Glaciimonas sp. CA11.2: one gene and its partner. The protein of the gene in region 1 interacts with the protein of each later gene in a pairwise test. Links are inferred from orthologs where the notes say so. Each region holds a gene or a part of one and is shown in the gene's direction. Other genes may lie near its edges.

What was found.
Region 2: the proteins of ybgC (region 1) and acpP interact in binary tests that used the Escherichia coli proteins (3 or more experiments, as listed by UniProt). The link is inferred for Glaciimonas sp. CA11.2 from one-to-one orthologs.

What each region holds. Positions count from the first base shown.
Region 1 is NZ_JAVIWL010000001.1:3,203,371-3,209,048, reverse strand. What follows is about bases 2,835-5,678. They hold ybgC (tol-pal system-associated acyl-CoA thioesterase), read left to right. Parts: upstream 2,835-3,941; coding sequence 3,942-4,415; downstream 4,416-5,678. Other genes in these bases: RGU75_RS13930 (ExbD/TolR family protein), read left to right, coding at 5,338-5,678; tolQ (protein TolQ), read left to right, coding at 4,637-5,338; glyA (serine hydroxymethyltransferase), read right to left, coding at 2,835-3,406. In the rest of the region: RGU75_RS13960 (PilW family protein), read right to left, coding at 1-666; RGU75_RS13955 (GspH/FimT family pseudopilin), read right to left, coding at 657-1,220; transcriptional regulator NrdR, read right to left, coding at 1,376-1,840; more of glyA, read right to left, coding at 2,162-2,834.
Region 2 is NZ_JAVIWL010000001.1:410,651-416,228, reverse strand. The notes cover bases 2,835-5,578. They hold acpP (acyl carrier protein), read left to right. Parts: upstream 2,835-3,957; coding sequence 3,958-4,200; downstream 4,201-5,578. Other genes in these bases: RGU75_RS01740 (flagellar hook-length control protein), read left to right, coding at 5,527-5,578; fabF (beta-ketoacyl-ACP synthase II), read left to right, coding at 4,231-5,472; fabG (3-oxoacyl-ACP reductase FabG), read left to right, coding at 2,960-3,724; fabD (ACP S-malonyltransferase), read left to right, coding at 2,835-2,851. Outside these bases: phosphate acyltransferase PlsX, read left to right, coding at 1-787; RGU75_RS01765 (beta-ketoacyl-ACP synthase III), read left to right, coding at 784-1,770; more of fabD, read left to right, coding at 1,919-2,834. UniProt on the Escherichia coli protein: Carrier of the growing fatty acid chain in fatty acid biosynthesis.

The sequences.
Region 1 (5,678 bases):
GGGCTGCGCAATACTACGGCCATTGCCGCTATTACCTTGGCAATACAAGGATGTCGTTTTTCGACCTGACGGCGTGGCAACAAAAAATCTATTGCTGGCTATCGCCACAGCCTTACTAGCGCTGTAGCCGGGGTGACTCTCAGGCAAAGCAACTACACCAGCCTGAGAACCGTTGCAATCAGCGCCTGCACCATTATCAAAATCAAACGTATCTGCCACGCGATAGGCGACTTCAAATGCAGCCGCTCCCTCATCACTGCTGTTGCAAACAAATCCGTGCGACAACGGTTTAGTAAACCCAGAGTCACAGCCTCGCAAGCCCTGTCCGGGTTTACCGTTTAGGCCAACAAAATCTGTTTTATCGACTTCAGCAGCGTTGACACTAGCAGACGTCAAATGCCCAAAACCGGCTTGCCGCAAGTTTAACTCCATCAATTGCATGGCATAGCGACCATCTTGCTGCAACCGAAGCTGGTTTTGATTCATCCGGTAACTCGTCTTACTACCAAAATACAAACTGCCTACCGCTGCGATTAATCCAACGCTAATCATCATCGTCACCATCAATTCAACAATGGTGACGCCGCCTTCACGCGCCTTGCAAACCTTACGATATAAATCGGGGGCGCGCGCCAGTCTTTGTCGCCTGAAAAATATTATCCGCATTCTGAGGTGCCTACCAGTACGTTCATGCGACCACTTCGGCTCAAACAAATAACCCGCTCAAATTTACCCTCGTGACGCAATACCAGCTTGGTAAAACTCGCTCCGGGACGCCCCAAACCGTCGTACTTGATCACTTTATTCTGACCGATGACGCTGGTATTGCGGTGTAATGCGGCATGTCGGAGCAAGGCCACCTTTTCACCTGGTACCATCACAATCCAACCGCTACCCCAATCGTCATCGGGACGTCCCTCGCTGGCGCTGGAGATGCATAATACCGGTTTCGATTCAGCATGAACACTACGACAAATCACCACTGAACGGCCGCGCTTGATGGCCTCCGTGCGTGCCAGCGTTGCTGCGGCAACAAATTGATTCACGTATATGCTCATCCGCGTTTCGATAATAAAAGCACGCATCGATGGCGCACCAATGGCGAGCAATATGATCACGACTAGCATCGCGATCATTATCTCAATCAGGGTAAAACCATAACGCAATGTGAATGCTGGAAAGGACAATGGAACAGAAACAACGGCAGAATGCGGTATCAAAGACAGCCTCGCATCGAATGAAGGAGGAGCGAATACTATCGTCTTTTATTACAACTGAACCACTTTCGACGAGGAAAATGGACCAACTTAAGCCTAGGATTAATCGCGGACTTAATCCTGCGCCGGGCAGAGTGCAGAACTTAGGAAGTTGAGTGCTATTTTTTTCGGGTCGGCCCTGAAAATTCTTCGATCATATTTTGAAATTCTGCCACGTCCTCAAAGCTTTTATACACTGACGCAAAGCGAATATACGCAATTTTATCAAGTTGCTTCAGCTCATGCATGACCAGTTCTCCCACACGACCGGTGATGACTTCACGCTCACCGCTGGCAAGCAATTTTTCTTTTATTTTTTGCAATGCCTCATCCACCGATTCTGCAGAGACTGGGCGCTTACGTAGCGCGAGCATCAAACTTGCACGCAATTTTTCAGGATCAAATTCGGTACGACTGCCATTTTTTTTGACGATCACCGGCATCACCAACTCAATCCGTTCGTGAGTCGTAAATCGCTTATCGCATTTAGTACAACGGCGACGACGACGGATGGCATCCCCTTCTTCTGAAACACGCGTGTCCAGAACCTGGGTTTCTTCATGGTGGCAGAATGGACATTTCATGATGGCAGCAATCTAAATAACGGTTGATCGACGCTCTGTTGGCTAGCACATTATTTTTCTTTTGCTATCGCCATATTATAGGGGCCCATTTTAGTTAAAAACCAGAATGGACCCGGACTTAATGCTTACGCTTAGGACTGATGATACTTAATGCCTAGACCTGATCCTGGTATCGAGTATCGGTATAAATGCTGATAGTGAATGCCGAGAACGGAGGCGCAAATAAAATCGCCTTAACCGCCGCTAATACCGTTCAAGTATTAGCGGGGTCAAAAAAATAATCTATTGCATACCGGCAAACAAATACATCAAACTAAAGGATCAGCCATACACAGGAAATGCGTCAGTCAATTTCTTGACTTCAACTTTAACGCGCTCAATCGTCGCCGCATCGTGCGGGTTATCCAGCACATCGGCGATCAAATGTCCGATCTTGGTCGCTTCCGCCTCCTTAAATCCGCGCGTTGTCAGCGCTGGACTACCGACACGAATACCGGAAGTGACGAATGGTTTTTCCGGATCATTTGGAATAGCATTTTTATTACAAGTCATGTGCGCGGAGCCGAGAATGGCTTCCGCTTCTTTACCTGTAATATTTTTAGCGCGCAAATCAACCAGCATGACGTGCGACTCGGTACGACCGGAAACAATGCGCAAACCACGAGAAATCAACGCTTTAGCCAATGCATCGGCGTTCTTCACGACTTGTTGTTGATAGGTTTTGAATTCTGGTGTCAGCGCTTCCTTAAAGGCAACAGCTTTTCCCGCAATCACGTGCATCAGCGGACCGCCCTGGATACCAGGGAAAATCGCCGAGTTGATGATCTTTTCGTATTCCGCTTTCATCAAAATAATACCGCCGCGTGGTCCACGTAAAGACTTGTGCGTTGTCGAGGTAACGAAGTCAGCGTAAGGCACCGGGTTCGGATACTCGCCCGCCGCGATCAAGCCAGCGTAATGCGCCATGTCGACCATAAAATAAGCACCAACCGCTTTAGCGACTTTGGAAATTCGCTCAAAATCGATTCGCAACGCATAGGCGGAAGCACCGGCGATGATCAGCTTTGGTTTACTTTCGTGTGCGAGGCGCTCCAGCGCCTCGTAATCGATTTCTTCTTTTTCATTGAGACCGTACGAAACCACATTAAACCATTTGCCAGACATGTTTAACGCCATGCCGTGTGTCAAGTGACCGCCTTCAGCCAGTGACATGCCCATGATTGTGTCGCCGGGTTTCAATACTGCAAAGAAAACGCCCTGATTTGCTTGCGAGCCCGAATTGGGCTGCACGTTAGCTGCTTCTGCCCCGAACAGCGCTTTTACGCGATCAATGGCCAGTTGCTCAACCACGTCGACAAATTCACAGCCGCCGTAGTAGCGCTTGCCCGGATAACCTTCGGCGTACTTATTAGTGAGTTGTGTCCCTTGCGCTTCCATTACTGCTGGCGAACAATAGTTTTCCGACGCGATCAGTTCGATATGTTCTTGCTGACGATGATTTTCATTCTGAATGGCGGTCCACAATTCTGGATCGACGTTAGAGATGGTATGGTTTTTTTCAAACATGATGATTCCAATCGATAGAGGTTAACCTTTTCAGGTTCTGCATCGAATGAGGGCCAAAAAGAAGGGGGAATGCGGCAGCCTCAGTCGTACGTTCCATTCGGGCTGCCCAGGCGCACGGCGGTAAAATCTCACGCTTCCCGATGGTTGCCCATCTTTCCCGGAGTCGAAGCAGATTGCATCGGTCCGGTTTTCGCCAGTTACGTGAGACGAAATGGTAGACGTATTGTAAGTGAAGGGCATCGATAGAGCAAGATTGTCAAAAGCCGACAAAGGCGGTCGGAGCACCATCTCATGGGCGATACTAGTTTTTAAAACCACGGGTTTGGGCTACAATTTCTACTTATTTTGCACCGCAGCACGGGAATGATCACTCACACGGTCAGTTTCATTGCTAAAAAACAAGATTAAAGATGCACTTTCATCGACAGTCTTAAACCTTAGTCTTAATACTTAGCTAGTCATGCATGCTTTTTACGTATTAAACTTACCCATTTCGGTTCACTGTAACCATACAGAGCACATCAGCCAACACACCATGAACGCAGTATTATCTGAGACAGCAAAAGACTTCAACTGGTCCATCCGCGTGTACTACGAAGACACTGACGCCGGCGGAGTTGTTTTTTATGCAAACTATTTGAAATTTTTCGAGCGCGCACGCACTGAATGGTTGCGCACGGCGGGAATTGAACAGAGCCAGTTGGTCAAAACCGATGAAGTCATGTTTGTTGTCAAAAGCACCGCACTCGATTATCAAGCCCCAGCGCGTCTTGACGATGAACTTAATTTGACCGTCATTGTCGAAAAAATTGGCCGTGTTGCCGTTGATTTCATACAACAGGCTTGGCGTTATGACGAAGAGACGCCAAAATTATTAGCAACTGGTCGCATTAAAGTAGTGTGTGTTAATACCCATACATTTCGACCTGCGGCAATTCCACAAAGAGTATTAGACCAAATTCGTCCCACACAAATTTCCATCAATGACATAACGAACGCACCTTTTTAATTGCGCTCCAGACACGACAATCCAATCTATCAATGCTGCTAAATGCTGATCAGAAACTGAAAGCACCTGGTAACGATTACAATCACTCTTTACGCACCTCAGTGCTCTCAAGAAATTTAATCATCATTTAGCGCTAATATAAAACCACAGATCGTTTTGCTAACACTTTGAATGGCGTTAGTTAAGACAGCTGCCCAAGACCATTTATCCAGACTGCCTACATGACCGTCACTCAAGATCTTTCGTTTCTCACTCTCATCACCAATGCTTCTGTGCTTGTGCAACTTGTCATGCTGCTATTGTTAGCAGTCTCTGTGATGAGTTGGACATACATATTCCGCAAGATGTTCGCCATCAGAAGCGCGCGCGCCCAAACAGAAGAGTTCGAACGGGCCTTCTGGTCAGGCGGAAATCTCACCGAGTTGTATCAGGGAACGACCTCAAATCGTCGCCGTGGCGCAGGTGCAACAGGTGCGATGGAACGTATTTTTGCCGCTGGAATGGATGAATTCAGCAAAATCAAAGCATCCGCCGGACATAAAGCCAGTACTGATTCTGCTGCGTTGCTAGATGGTTCGCGCCGAGCGATGCGTGCCGCGTATCAACGTGAAATGGATGCGCTAGAATCTCATCTGGCGTTCCTGGCTTCAGTCGGCTCGGTCTCGCCTTACGTTGGTTTGTTCGGCACCGTGTGGGGCATTATGAATGCGTTCCGTGGCCTGGCAAATGTCCAGCAAGCAACATTGGCGGCCGTTGCTCCGGGTATTGCCGAAGCGTTGATCGCCACCGCGATTGGTCTTTTTGCCGCGATTCCGGCGGTTGTTGCTTACAACCGTTTTGCGCATGATGTAGACCGTTTGGCGATCCGCTTTGAAAGTTTCATCGAAGAATTCTCTAACATCTTGCAACGGCAGGCACGCTAATGACGGGCTTCTCATCCATGCGCGGAGGACGTCCGCGCAAATTCAAAGCAGAAATCAACGTCGTGCCGTATATCGACGTCATGATGGTTTTGCTGGTGATTTTTATGGTTTCGGCCCCGATGGTCAATCCCAATGTCATCAACTTACCCACCGCTGCTAAGTCTGTCGCGCCGCCTACGGAATACATCGAAATCGCACTGAAAGCCAATGGCGATTCAAGCGTGCGTATCAATGGCAAGAAAACTGGTGGCAGCCAAGCCGAAACAGTCGAAAAAAATAAACTGAAAGCCAAATTGCAATCGCTTCACGATGACAATCCTGATATGCCAGTGATGATCTC
Region 2 (5,578 bases), 2.8 Mb from region 1 along the record:
TACCGGCGCGCTGATGGCAGTCTCGCGTTATTTGCTAAAAACTATCCCTGGCGTGGATCGGCCAGCAATTTGTACCATCCTTCCAAATCAAAAGGACGGGCCGACTTATATGCTTGATCTTGGCGCGAACGTTGACTGCGAGCCGCAGCATCTGCACCAATTTGCTCTCATGGGTTCAGCACTTGTCTCAGCCATGGAGGGCAAGGCTAAGCCTACGGTCGGTTTGCTCAATGTTGGCGAGGAAGATATCAAGGGCAACGAAATGGTCAAGCAAACCGCAGAATTGCTGCGGGCTGATCACGAAAAAGGTCTTATCAACTTCTATGGAAATGTTGAAGGTAACGATATTTTTGAGGGAACAACCGACATTGTGGTGTGTGACGGTTTCGTCGGCAACGTTACTCTTAAAGCCTCCGAGGGCCTCGGAAGGCTGGTAAAAAGTGTGCTGACGACAGAATTTAAAAGCAGTATTCTTAATATGATCGGTGCTTTAATTGCGAAAAGTGCTATTAAAGCAATATCGCGCCGTCTCAATCCATCACGATACAATGGCGCAAGTTTGCTCGGTTTACGTGGGCTAGTGTTCAAGAGCCACGGTAGTGCTGACGTGTATGGCTACGAATGGGCCATTCAGCGTGCGTTCGATGCAGCCAAGCATGATGTGTTATCACGTATTACAACGACCATTGCAGCGTTGATGCCGCAGACAGAAGCAGCTTTGGTGCAGGTTGAAGTGCTTGCAAATGCTGCCACCAATATTGAGCCACCCCAACAGAAGACAGCATGACTATTTATAGCAAAATTGTGGGTACCGGTAGTTATTTACCACCCAAACGCCTTACTAATCAGGACCTCGCAGTGCAATTGGCCGAGAAAGGTATTGAAACCTCGGACGAATGGATATTTTCGCGTAGCGGGATATCGGCGCGGCACTACGCTGAGGCTGATGTGCAATCTAGTGATCTCGCCGTTGCTGCTTCAAAGCATGCGCTTGAAATGGCGGGGATGGAGCCAAACGACATTGATTTGATTATTGTCGCCACGTCGACTCCTGATCATTTTGGGAGTTTTCCGAGTACGGCTTGCGTGGTGCAGCAGAAACTGGGTATTACCACCGGTGGCGCTGCATTCGATGTGCAAGCGGTATGTAGTGGCTTTGTATACGGCGCTTCAATCGCTGATGCCTTCATCAAAGCCGGTACGCACAAGAACGTTCTGGTCATTGGAACGGAAGTCTTTTCCCGTATTTTGAATTTTGAAGATCGCACTACCTGCGTGTTATTTGGAGACGGCGCTGGCGCGGTTGTGATGACTGCTTCACAGGAACCAGGTGTTCTCGCTACCAAGCTGCATGCTGATGGCCGCTATGGGCATATCCTATGCGTTCCTGGCAACGTAAGTAGTGGGGCGGTTGATGGTAGTGCTTTCTTATATATGGATGGCCCGGCGGTGTTCAAGCTAGCGGTATCGGTACTGGAAAAAGTCGCTAAGGAAGCGTTGGAGATCGCTGGTATTTCAGCATCTGAAATCGACTGGCTGATTCCTCATCAGGCGAATATTCGCATCATGCAAAGTACCGCGCGCAAACTTGGTCTGCCACCAGAGCGGATGGTTGTCACCGTTGACCAGCATGGGAATACATCTGCCGCTTCAATCCCGTTAGCGCTTGATAAGGCTGTGCGTGATGGTCGCGTCAAAGCTGGACAGAATGTACTAATGGAAGCTGTTGGCGGTGGTTTTTCCTGGGGTGCTATTGTGGCAAGAATGTAAGTTGGTCGCTAGTCGGATCGGCTCCCAAGCGCGCAGTATGAAAAAATGCTTGATGGTCGCTTCTGAAATTTTTTGGCACACATTACCCAATACGCTGGCTTTTTTATTTTCCGTCTACCTCATTAATTTATAGCATTATAAAAAACGTATGATTAAATTTGCATTTGTTTTTCCTGGGCAGGGCTCGCAAGCGGTAGGTATGTTGAACGGCTTTTCGGATAATCAAGTTGTGCAGGACACTGTCGCTGAAGCTTCGGAGGCACTGCAGTTTGATCTCGCGAAGCTTATCGCCGATGGACCCAAAGAAGATTTAGATCTGACCACTAATACGCAACCTGTCATGCTCACAGCGGCCGTGGCGTTTTATCGGGCTTGGATAGCGGCGGGTGGAGGCGTCCCATCTATCGTTGCAGGGCATAGTTTAGGTGAGTATTCTGCGTTGGTCGCAGCCGGAGTGATCAACTTTAAAGATGCCGTGCCGCTGGTGCGTTTTCGCGCGATGGCAATGCAACAGGCAGTGCCGGTTGGGCAGGGCGGAATGGCTGCTATTTTAGGTTTATCGGACGATGACGTAAGGGCGGTTTGTGCAGAGGCTGCACAGGGTGAAGTAGTCGAGGCAGTTAACTTTAATGCGCCCGCACAAGTCGTGATAGCGGGCCACAAGGCAGCAGTTGAGCGAGCCTGCGAAGCAGCGAAGTTAAAAGGTGCCAAACGTGCCTTGTCATTACCAGTTTCAGCACCATTTCACTCTTCGCTTTTGGTTCCTGCATCAAATCGTTTGCGCGAATACATGGAGAGTCTGGTTTTTGAGGCGCCGCAGATCATGTTAATAAATAATGTCGATGTCGCAACTGCTGTTGATGCCGCATCTATTAAAGATGCTTTGGTTCGTCAAGCTGCCAGTCCGGTACGTTGGGTAGAAACGATTCAAAAAATCGGTAATAGCGGCGTAACGCATGTTATCGAGTGCGGTCCTGGCAAGGTTCTTGCTAGCCTTACCAAGCGCATTAACGGTGAATTGGTGGGCGAATCGATTTTTGATCAGGCTTCATTGGATAAAGTTCTGGCATTGCTGAAGTAAGTGTTATAACAGCGCCAGCATTTGGCATGGCATTTATAATTAAAAAAGTATCTAATTAAGCTAGCTAATAAGTTATCTCAATAAACACTCTAAACAATCATAATTAAAATGCAAAATTCGGTTACACAAAATTTAGAAGGTCAAGTGGCGCTCGTTACTGGCGCTTCGCGCGGTATTGGCCGTGCAATTGCGCTTGAACTGGCGCGCCGGGGTGCAAAAGTTGTGGGTACCGCCACGTCAAAGGTCGGCGCTGCTGCTATCACGGCGTACCTTAATGAGGAGCAACTAGGCGGTGGACAAGGTGTAGTACTCAATGTTAATGATGCGTTAGCTTGTGCGGCAGTTGTCGAATTGGTGCAAAAACAATTCGGAACGCTCTCGATTTTGGTGAACAATGCCGGTATTACGCATGATCAGCTAGCTATGCGGATGAAAGATGAGGAGTGGGATGCTGTGATATCCACGAATCTGACCGCCGTAGCGCGTTTATCCCGTGCTGTATTGCGTGGAATGATGAAAGCCAAACATGGACGGATCATCAATATTACCTCTGTAGTCGGGTCAACCGGAAATCCAGGACAAATGAATTATGCGGCATCGAAGGCGGGTGTCTCTGGCATGAGCCGGGCTTTGGCGCGTGAGATAGGTAGTCGAAACATTACGGTCAATTGTGTAGCACCCGGTTTTATTGATACCGATATGACTAAATCTCTCAGTGAGCAGCAAACCGCTGCGCTCCTACAACAAATTCCTCTGGGAAGACTGGGTGCTGCAGAAGATATTGCAGCGGCGGTGGGTTTCCTTGCCTCACTTCAGGCTGGTTATATCACCGGTACGACCTTACACGTAAACGGTGGTATGTATTGTAATTGAGTAAATTGTCCTAATCTGTCTTTGGATTAAGATGTTTCGAGGCTTGGGCATTGTGTTCAGTCGAATATTTTTGGATGAAGTCCTGAGCTGTAAAGTGAAGTATGTCGTAAATAATTAAGGGCTTTTGGCAGGAGTTGGCTATTTATTAACCGCCGATGCTAAAAGTAAATTTTCTCAGCGCAAATCTGCTAAAATGCGCGCACTTTCTGTAACCTAATAACTGGAGGCATCACATGTCTGATATCGAACAACGTGTAAAGAAAATCGTCGCAGAACAACTTGGCGTCGCAGAAGCTGACATCAAAATTGAATCGTCATTTGTTGATGATCTTGGTGCAGACTCACTCGACACCGTAGAATTAGTGATGGCACTAGAAGATGAATTCGCCATGGAAATTCCAGACGAACAAGCTGAAAAAATTACTACTGTGCAACAGGCTATTGACTACGCCAAGGCGCATGTTAAAGCGGCCTAGTTCTGCTTTAAACGCATCCAGGAGAATCGTTTGACTCGCTCACGTGAACGTCGTGTTGTGATAACTGGCCTGGGTTGCATTTCACCGGTCGGCAATACTGTTGCCGATGCATGGAATGCAGTCATATCAGGAAAATCCGGTATCGCAGCCATCACCAAGTTTGATGCTTCTGCTTTTTCCACGCATTTTGCAGGAGAAGTAAAGGGCTTTAATGTCGAGGACTACATGCCCGCAAAAGATGCGCGGCATATGGACACCTTTATCCATTATGGGATGGCAGCAGGAATTCAGGCGATGCAAGACAGCGGCCTGGAAGTCACTGATGAAAATGCCGAACGTATCGGCGTCATCATTGGCTCTGGTATTGGCGGCTTGCCGCTGATTGAAGAGACTCATGTCGAGTTGACCAATCGCGGTCCACGCCGCATTAGTCCCTTCTTCATTCCAGCTTCGATCATTAATATGATTTCAGGCAACTTGTCGATCAAATACGGTCTGAAAGGACCAAATCTGGCGATAGTTACTGCTTGCACAACCGGCTTGCACTGTATCGGGCAGGCCGGACGTATGATTCAATACGGTGATGCTGACGTTATGATTGCCGGCGGTTCTGAGGCCAGCATTTCACCGTTAGGTTTGGGTGGTTTTGCTTCGGCAAGAGCGCTCTCATCGCGTAATGATGATCCTGAAACTGCATCCCGCCCTTGGGATAAGGACCGCGACGGATTCGTATTAGGTGAAGGTGCTGGTGTTCTTGTCCTTGAAGAGCGCGAGCATGCGATAGCCCGTGGTGCTAAAATTTATGCAGAACTGCTTGGTTTTGGCATGAGTGCTGATGCGTACCACATGACGGCACCCAACCTCGATGGACCTCGTCGTTGTGTCGGCTCGGCCCTTAAAGATGCAGGTATAAATGGCGATCAGGTGCAGTATTTGAACGCGCATGGTACATCGACGCCGCTAGGCGATCAGAATGAAACTAATGCGATCAAAGCTGTTTTTGGTGATCATGCGTACAAGTTAGTTGTCAACTCGACCAAGTCGATGACAGGTCACTTGTTAGGTGGCGCAGGCGGCCTGGAATCGGTATTTACGATTCTGGCATTGCATCATCAGGTCTCACCGCCGACTATCAATATTTTCAATCAAGATCCGGAATGTGATCTTGATTATTGCGCCAACACAGCGCGTGATATGAAAATTGATATTGCAGTAAAAAACTCGTTTGGTTTTGGCGGTACTAACGGGACGTTGGTTTTTGGTAAAGCCTAAGCAGCTCCGTATATACTCATTCAAACGTCAGGTGACGCTTGAATGAGTATATCAATGAACACTCTTCCATCCGGCGAGACGCCACTTAATCCTCGAATGTCGATTG